DNA from 2 places in the Stenotrophomonas sp. As-7 genome. Region 2 is predicted to be linked to the other one. Evidence: riboswitches for the same ligand, from Rfam matches in the RefSeq annotation. Region 2 holds a riboswitch; the other holds the start of a gene.

Region 1 (4,617 bases), 1.1 Mb from region 2:
AGCACTTCCGCACTCAGCTTCCGTGGTCTGGCGATGGCCCTGGCACTTCTTGCCGGCGTGGCCGTGGTCAGTGATGCCAGCGCGATGTCGAGGAAGGACAAGCGCACCGTGGTCGGTGCCGTCGTCGGCGGCGTGGCGGGTCACCTGATCTCCAACGGCGACCCGGCCGCCACCGTCGGCGGCGCGGTTGCCGGCGGCGCCATCGGCAACCTGACCACCTCCGACCGCCATGACCGCCGCTACGACGGGCGCTATGACCGCCGTTATGACCGTGGCTACGATCGCCGTTATGACCGGGGCTACAACCGCGGTTATGGCCATGACCGCCGCGATGACCGTCGCTGGCAGCGCGAGCGCCATGACAACCGTTACTACCACGACCGCGGCCGCCATCGCGGCTGGTAAGCGCGCCGGCCACAGGCCGCACATGATGTGTCCCTGACGGGCGGGTCGATGACCCGCCCGTTTGCGTCTGTGGCGTCCATGGCGTTGAATGCGCAGCCTTGGATGTTCCTTTACTCACCAGCGGCCGTGGCATGACTTCTTCCCCCCATCGCGTGCAGGGCCTCAACAACGACGAGGTCGCCGCTGACTGGCCGGCGATCGACGCGCAGGAGATCACCTGGCTGCGTGGCCATTTTCCGCAGCTGGGCGCGGACAGCACGCTGCGCTGGCACAGCCCGCGTCCGTTGTCGGCCGCGGCCATCGTCGACGGCACGCGCGGTCCGGTCTTCATCAAGCGCCACCACCACAGTGTGCGCAGCGCTGGAAGCCTGGAAGAGGAACACCGTTTCATCGCGCATCTGGCGACTGCCGGCATGCCGGTAGTGCAGGTACTGGCCAGCAACGAGGGCCGCACCGCACTCGAACACGGCCAGTGGACCTACGAACTGCATGCGGTGGGCGCCGGCAGGGACCTTTATCGCGAGCTGCCGTCATGGTCGCCGTTGACCGACGTCGCCCAGGCCCGCGAGGCAGGGCGCATGCTGGCCACGCTGCACCGCGCGGCAGCCGGCTACCACGCCCCGCAACGCAGTACCCATCTGCTGGTGGCACGCGACGACCTGATCCGCGCCGATGACCCGATCGCCGCGCTGAAGGCCGACCTCGGCAACCGCCCCGGGTTGGCCCGCTACCTGGCGCGCATTCCCTGGGAAGAACAGCTGCACCGCGACGTGCTGCCCTGGCACCACGGCCTGGCCGCGCGCCTGCAGGACGAACCACGGCTGTGGGCGCACAACGACTGGCACGTTTCCAACCTGCTGTGGAACGACGACGGCACGATTGCCACGGTGCTCGATTTCGGCCTGGCCTCGCCGACCAGCGCGCTGTTCGACCTGGCCACCGCAATCGAACGCAACGCGGTGGCCTGGCTGCAGCTGGAGCGCGGCACCGACGCGGTACGCATCGATATCGCCCTGGCCCTGCTGGACGGCTACCGGCAGGAATTGCCGCTGTCGCCCACGCGCGTGCACCTGCTGGCCGACCTGCTGCCGATGGTGCATTTCGACTTCGCTCTGTCCGAAGTGGAGTACTTCGAGGGCGTCACCGGCTCCACCGCGAATGCCGACGTCGCCTGGCAGCCGTTCATGCTCGGGCATCCGGCCTGGTTCGCCTCGGCCCCCGGCCAGGCCCTGCTGGCGGCCCTGCACGCCGCCGCGTAAGCCGCGAGCCACCCAACCCGCTGGGTACCCAGTAGATCGACGCCATGCGTCGATGATGCGCTCGGCCGAGGTCAGATCCGTTGCCGCTGTAAAGGGATCTGACCCCGGCTGAAGGGCGGTAGCTCGCAAATCCGTACCATTTGTAGTGAAATGGTCACCTGAAGCGGGGGTGCCTGGATTTGCCAGGCTGAGAGAGTCCCTTGGAACCTGATCCGGTTTGCACCGGCGTAGGGAGCTTTGAGCCGCAGCCACACCCCCGTCATGGGCCGGTGCACCTGCGCGCCGTCGCTTCGTCTCCCTTGTTGTCTGAAGACGAATCGAATGAACCGCTGCCTGCGCCCCACCCTGCTCGCCCTTGCCCTCTGCGCTGCCCTGCCGCTGTACGCCAGCGAGGCAGGCACCGACGCCGTTGATGCTCCGCCGTCCTCGCCCACCGATCTGGCGGCAGTGCGCGTGCAGGCCGGCAAGCCGGCCACCGACACCTCGCGCGTCAACGCGTTCGGCGGCGGCTCCTGGAAGGACACGCCCGCTTCGGTGAACGTGCTGGAGCGCGACTACCTCGACCGTCGCCAGGTGCGTTCGCTGTCCGAGCTGGCCAGCAACGATGCCTCGCTGGGCGATGCCTATGCGCCGGTGGGCTACTACCAGAACATCGCCATCCGCGGCTTCGCGCTGGACGCGGCCACCGGCTACCGGTTCAACGGCATGTCCATCGCCGGCGAACAGCGCCTGGCGCTGGAGAACATCCAGGAAGTGCAGATCCTGAAGGGCGAAACCGGCCTCGCGGCTGGCGTGATGGCGCCCGGCGGCATCATCAACTACGTGGGCAAGCGCCCGGCGGAAGTACGCACGGTCACCCTGGGCACCGATTCGGAAGGCTCGCGCTATGCCGCCGTGGATGTCGGCCACTGGCTGACCCCGCGCTTCGGCGTCCGCTTCAATGCCGCCTGGGATGCCAACGATTCCTACGTCGAGCATGCCGACGGTCGCCGCAACTTCTATTCGCTGTCCACCGACTGGCTGATCGGCGAACACGGCAAGCTGGAAGTGGATGCCAACTACCAGACCAGCTCGCAGCGCTCGGTGTCCGGCTTCCAGCTGCTGGGCGCGCGGGACCTGCCACGCGGCGTCGACCGCGAGCGCCTGCTCGGCTACCAGCCGTGGCAGCGGCCGGTGGACATCGCCAGCACCAACATCACCGCCCTGCACACCTACGACTTCAACGACGCCTGGCAGTCGCGGCTGTCGATCGGCCACAGCCGCTCGGTGATCGATGACAACGTCGCCTTCGCCTATGGCTGCTACTACACCGCAGGGTGCGCAGATGGCAGTGTGCCGGGCAACTATTTCGCCCCCAACGGCGACTACGACATCTACGACTACCGCAGCCCGGATGACACCCGCCGCAACCAGCAGGCGCGTGCCGAACTGCGCGGCAGCTTCGACACCGGCAGCGTCGGCCACCAGCTGAGCATCGGCGCGGACTACTTCCGCCGCACCGTCGACAAGCGCCCGAGCGTCAACGAGTACGTCGGCACCAGCAACATCCACGATGCGCAGGTGCCGGTGTTCGAGCCCTCACCGAAGATGCCGGGTGCATCGGCACGGCGCCTGGACAGCCGCCAGACCGCGTTCTTCGCACTGGACCGGATGAGCTTCGGCGATGACTGGCAGTGGCTGGCCGGTGGCCGCTTCGTGCGCCTGGACGAGCGCGCCTATGACAAGCGCGGCACGCCGCAGCGCCACAGCCGTTTGTCGCGCTTCCTGCCGCAGACCGCGCTGGTGTGGAAGGCCACCGACCAGCTCAACGCCTACGCCAGCTACGTGCGCGGCATTTCGCTGGGCCAGGAAGCACCGTTCTGGACGTCCAACGCCGATACCTTCCTGCCGTCGATGCAGTCGCGGCAGCTGGAAGTGGGTGTGAAGTACGTACCGGTGGACGCTCTTACCCTGGGCGCCGCAGTGTTCCGCACTACCCAGCCCTACCAGTACGCAAAGCCGGACGGCAGTGATGCCGGCTACACCTTCGTCGAAGAAGGCAAGCAGACCCATACCGGCCTGGAACTGACCGCCAACGGCCAGCTGACCGACGCGCTGCAGATCGTCGCCAGCGCCAGCGTGCTGCAGGCGCGCGCACGCGACAGCGGTACTCCGGCCTATGAAGGCCATCAGCTGGTGAACGTGCCGAAGGTGCGCGCCAGCGTGCATCTGGCCTATGCACTGCCGTTCGCCGAGGGCCTGGAGGTGACCGGTGGTTGGCGCTATGCCGCCGCCAACGTCGCCCGCGCCGATGGCGGTGTACGCGCACCGGACTACTCGGTGTTCGACGCTGGCCTGCGCTTCCAGCACCGCCTGCACGAGCGTGCCGTGACCTGGAACCTGTCGGTGGACAACCTGTTCAACCGCTTCTACTGGCGCGACACCGGCAGCAGCGGCGGTGACTACTACCTGTTCCCGGGCGCACCGCGACAGGCACGCCTGTCGGTGACGTTCGCGCTGTGAGCGGCGTCGCGCTCGAGTGGACTGCAGCCCTCTTCAGCATCCTCGGGGTGTGGCTGATGGCGAAGCGACGGCTGGCCGCGTGGCCGGTCGGCCTGCTGTCGGTCGCGCTGTATGGCGCAGTGTTCGCCGAGGCCAAGCTGTACTCGGACACGCTGCTGCAGGTCGCCTTCGGCGGTTTCCTGGTCTATGGCTGGATCAACTGGCGCCAGCACGCGGCCGATGAAGGCAGCATCCGCATCGTGCCGCTGGCGCGCGACACGCTGCTGCGCGACCTCGCCATCGGCCTGTGTGGCGGCGTCGCGCTTGGCGCCGGCATGCATACCTTCACCGATGCGGCGCTGCCATGGCTGGACGCGATGCTGACCGCGTTGAGCTTGGTCGGGCAGTGGTGGCAGGCACGCCGACACGCCGCCTGCTGGTGGGTGTGGATCGTGGTGGACGTGGTCTACGT
Region 2 (4,617 bases):
AGCCCGGGCGCAGGCCATCGCCCAGCGAGAAGGTCACGTCATAGGCCTTCATGATTTCGCAGATGTCTTCGAAATGCGTGTAAAGGAAGTTTTCCTTGTGGTGGGCCAGGCACCACTTGGCCATGATCGAACCGCCGCGGCTGACGATGCCGGTAACGCGCTTGGCGGTGAGTGGCACGTAGCGCAGCAGCACGCCGGCATGGATGGTGAAGTAGTCCACGCCCTGTTCGGCCTGTTCGATCAGGGTGTCGCGGAAGATCTCCCAGGTCAGCGCTTCGGCGCGGCCGTCGACCTTCTCCAGCGCCTGGTAGATCGGCACCGTACCGATCGCCACCGGCGAGTTGCGGATGATCCACTCGCGCGTTTCGTGGATGTGCTTGCCGGTGGACAGGTCCATCACCGTGTCACCGCCCCAGCGGATCGCCCACACCAGCTTTTCCACTTCCTCGGCAATACCCGAGGACACCGCGCTGTTGCCGATGTTGGCGTTGATCTTGGTGAGGAAGTTGCGGCCGATGATCATCGGCTCGCTTTCCGGGTGATTGATGTTGTTGGGCAGCACCGCACGGCCGCGGGCGATTTCCTCGCGCACGAATTCCGGGGTGATGATGTGCTGGATCGATGCGCCGAAGGATTCACCGGGATGCTGCTGCAGCAGTGCGGCATCACGGATCGCCTCCAGCCGCTGGTTCTCGCGGATGGCGACGAATTCCATTTCCGGGGTGATGATGCCGCGGCGCGCATAGTGCATCTGGGTGACGTTGGCACCAGCACGCGCGCGGCGTGGCAGGCTGCGCGCGGGGAAGCGCACCGGATCCAGCTTGGGATCGTGCTCACGCGCGCGGCCGAACGAAGAGCTGAGGCCGTCAAGCTGTTCGGTGTCGTTGCGCTCCTCCACCCAGCCGCGACGCAGTGCCGGCAGACCGGCAGACAGGTCGATGCGCACGTCCGGATCGGTGTACGGGCCGGAGGTGTCGTAGACGGTGACCGGTGCGTTCTCTTCGCCACCGAACACGGTGGGCGTGCGGGTCAGCGCGATCTCGCGCATCGGCACCTGCAGGTCCGCGCGCGAGCCGGGCACGTGGATCTTGCGCGAGCCGGGTATGGGCCGGGTCACGGACTCGGAGAGTTGCTGGGCCTGTTGCTGCAGGGCAGAGAGCTGTGCGTTCATCGGGCATCGTCCAGGAAGGTCAGGGACGAAGCGGCGGCGCACTGCACCCACGCCCGGACAGCACCAAGGCAGTCCTTGGGCGGGGTCGGGGCACGGCTGCATTGCAAAGCTTCCCTACGCCGGTATGAGCCGGATCAGGTTCCAAGGGACTATCTCAACCGTGGCCACAAGGCCGCGGTACCCCCGCTTCTTGGTGCGCATTAGAACATAGAAACCACTCGGCCTCCTGGCCGTACACCCACGCCTGGCGTGGATCTACTACACCCGCGTTAACAGAACCGTGACGTCGCATTCAGTAACGTGCACGCGCGCCGCACCGCCGCAAGCGGTGCTTTCCCTGCCGCCATCGCGGCGTCTGTCCGGTGCGCGCACGCTGTCGCCGGCCCACTCCCTGCAAGCTTTTGCTCGCTCCCCTCAATCCCTTGATCGGAGAAGCTCCTTCATGGTGTTTCGCATTTCCATCGCACTGGTACTTGCCCTGGTGCTGCTGGCCGGCCTCGCGCCTGGCCCCTTCAATACCGTCGTGCAGGCGGCGCTGGCCGATGTCATCCGCAGCGTCGGTTGGCTGTACCTGCTGGTCGTATTCCTGGCACTGGTATTCCTGATGTACCTGGCGTTCGGCCGCTTCGGCAACCTGCGCATCGGTGGCGAAGACGCCGAGCCCGAGTTTTCGCGCGCCAGCTGGATGTCGATGCTGTTCGCTGCCGGCATGGGCATCGGCCTGGTGTTCTGGGGAGCTGCCGAACCGATCTCGCACTTCACCAAGCCACCGGAAGGCCTGGCAGCACAGAGCATGGATGCTGCGCGTGCGTCGATGCGCTATGCGTTCTTCCATTGGGGCCTGCATCCGTGGGCGATCTACGCGCTGATCGGTCTGGCGATGGCCTGGTTCCAGTTCAACCGCAATGGACGCGGACTGGTCAGCGATATGCTGCAGCCGATCATCGGCCGCCACCACCGCGGTTGGATCGGCCGCGTCGTCAACATCGCGGCGGTGGTTGCCACGGCGATCGGCGTGGCGACGACGCTCGGCTTCGGCACCATCCAGATCGCTGCGGGTGTGGAGCGCGTGTTCGGCCTGCAGGCTACGGTGCCGGTGCAGATGACCATCATCGCCATTGCCTTCGTGCTGTACATGGCCTCCACCGCCAGCGGCGTGGAGCGCGGCGTGAAGTGGCTGTCCAACTTCAACCTGGCGCTGGCGGCGTTGCTGGCCGCGACCGTACTGGTGCTGGGACCGACCGGATTCATCTTCGATACGTTCACCACCACGCTGGGTTCCTACCTCAACCAACTGGTGACCATGAGCCTGCGCATGTCGCCGTTCTCCGGCAGCACCTGGGTGGCCGACTGGACGATCTTCTACTGGGCCTGGTGGATTTCCTGGGCACCGTTCGTGGGCTCGTTCATCGCACGCATCTCGCGCGGCCGCAGCGTGCGCGAGTTCGTGATCGGCGTGGTGCTGGCACCGACGCTGCTGGGCTTCTTCTGGTTCGCGGTTTTCGGCGGCACCGCGCTGTGGGCACAGATCTTCGGCCACGCCGACCTGGTGCAGGCGCTGGGCAATGGCTACGAGACGGTGTTGTTCACCCTGTTCGACAGCCTGCCGGCATCGCTGATGCTGTCGGCGGTGGCGTTGGTGCTGTTGATGATCTTCTTCGTGACCTCGGCCGATTCGGCGGTACTGGTATTGGCCAGCATGTCCACCGACGAAGCCGGCGATCCGCCGCTGAAGCGCAAACTGGCGTGGGGCATCGCGGTCGCGTTGATCGCGGCGGCATTGCTGTTGGCGGGTGGGCTGGATGCGCTGCAGGGAATGATCACGATCGCAGCGTTGCCATTCGCTCTGCTGATGGTGCTGGTGATGGTGTCGCTGTACCGGGTGCTGGACCAGGAGTACACGCGCGAGCGCCGGCAGACGCAGCGCCAGCGACGCATGATCGATGCGTGGATCGCACGTGAGATGGCGGCGCAGGAAGAGACCCAGGCGGAGGCGGCGCGGGCGCAGGATTCGGATTGAGGGTGTTTTGCAGCCTGCGGCTGCACCGCTTTTTTTTCAAGCAACGGCAAGTGCAACTTCAAAAGCCAAAGCGGCTCTGGGTTACTGCTGGCTGGGCGAGGCGGTGTGGGTGGGCAGGACACGCCGTAAACCCATCCCTGGGGGCTCGATGGCGCCATCCATGGCGCCAACGGTCCTGCCCACCCACACCGCCCCACCCCCGACAGTTTCCCGCGGCCGGTAGGTGTCGACCTTGGTCGACACAATCTATCCACGCCATGCGTGGATGAGGTGTATCGGAAAACAAGAAGCACGCAGCTGTTGCCTTTGCCTTTGCTCTTCTTCTTTCTATTCCGTGGCTGACGCGCACGGAAACTTTCGGGGGGCGTGCGGGTGGGGGTGGCGGGGGTATCCGCGCCATGGATGGCGCGGCTAAGCCTACAGGGACGTATTCACGGCGTCCCCCGACACTCCCACCCGCACGCCCCAGCGCATGAACCTGCTCTGGCGATCAGCCGCGAGGGGGCTGAGCCCGGCGGCCGGGAAACCTCAATACCCCGCCGCCTGCCCATCCTTGCGACTCTCCGACGCGCCGTAATACACGCCCGTGTCCGGATCACGCAGGATCGCCTGGTAGCCGCCGTACGGACCATCGGCAAACACCACGCGGTGCCCCTTGCGCATCAGCGCACGCACTGTCTCGTACGGGAACCCGGTTTCCAGATTGACCTCACCGCCATCGGTCATCGCCGTCGCCTGTCCGGTCGGTTCGGTCGAGCCCTCGTGCTGGATACGCGGCGCATCGCCGGCTTCCTGCAGGTTCATGCCGAAGTCCACCAGGTTCATCACGATCTGCGCGTGTCCCTGTGGCTGCATCGCGCCGCCCATCACGCCGAAGCTTGCATAGGGCTTGCCGCCCTTGGTGATGAAGGCCGGAATGATGGTCTGGAAGGGGCGCTTGCCCGGTGCGTAGCCATTGGGATGGTTCTTCTGCAGCACGAACATCTCGCCGCGATCCTGCAGGATGAAGCCAAGCCCCGGCGGCGCCATGCCGCTGCCCATGCCGCGGTAGTTGGACTGGATCAGCGACACCATCATGCCGTCGGCGTCGGCCACGGTCATGTAGATCGTGTCGCCCTCTTCCAGCTGCTTCGGCGTACCCGGCTGTACTTCCTTCAGCGCCTTGTCCATCGAGATCAGCGCGCGGCGCTGCGAGGCGTACTCCTTGGAAATCAGCTTCTGTACCGGTGCCGGCTGGAAGGCCATATCGGCGTAGAAGCGCGCACGGTCGGCGAAAGCGAGCTTCTTTGCTTCCACGAACAGGTGCACGTGCTCGGGCGAGCCGAACGGAATCTTCGAGAAGTCGTAGCCTTCCAGCACGTTGAGGATCTGCAGCGCGGCGATACCCTGGCTGTTCGGCGGCAGCTCCCACACGTCATAGCCGCGG

The links. A riboswitch is a leader RNA that binds a small molecule or an ion and turns the genes downstream of it on or off. The one in region 2 is predicted to bind thiamine pyrophosphate.
Region 1: another riboswitch for thiamine pyrophosphate. It lies ahead of QP457_RS01010 (TonB-dependent siderophore receptor); the one in region 2 lies ahead of thiC (phosphomethylpyrimidine synthase ThiC).

The regions. Positions count from the first base shown of each region.
Region 1 is NZ_CP127405.1:223,673-228,289, reverse strand. It holds gene QP457_RS01020 (glycine zipper 2TM domain-containing protein) at 1-405, shown strand, start outside; gene QP457_RS01015 (phosphotransferase) at 537-1,664, shown strand; TPP riboswitch at 1,820-1,915, shown strand; gene QP457_RS01010 (TonB-dependent siderophore receptor) at 1,986-4,166, shown strand; gene pnuC (nicotinamide riboside transporter PnuC) at 4,223-4,617, shown strand, end outside.
Region 2 is NZ_CP127405.1:3,907,747-3,912,363, forward strand. It holds gene thiC (phosphomethylpyrimidine synthase ThiC) at 1-1,171, opposite strand, end outside; TPP riboswitch at 1,265-1,366, opposite strand; gene QP457_RS17875 (BCCT family transporter) at 1,614-3,191, shown strand; gene ggt (gamma-glutamyltransferase) at 3,720-4,617, opposite strand, start outside.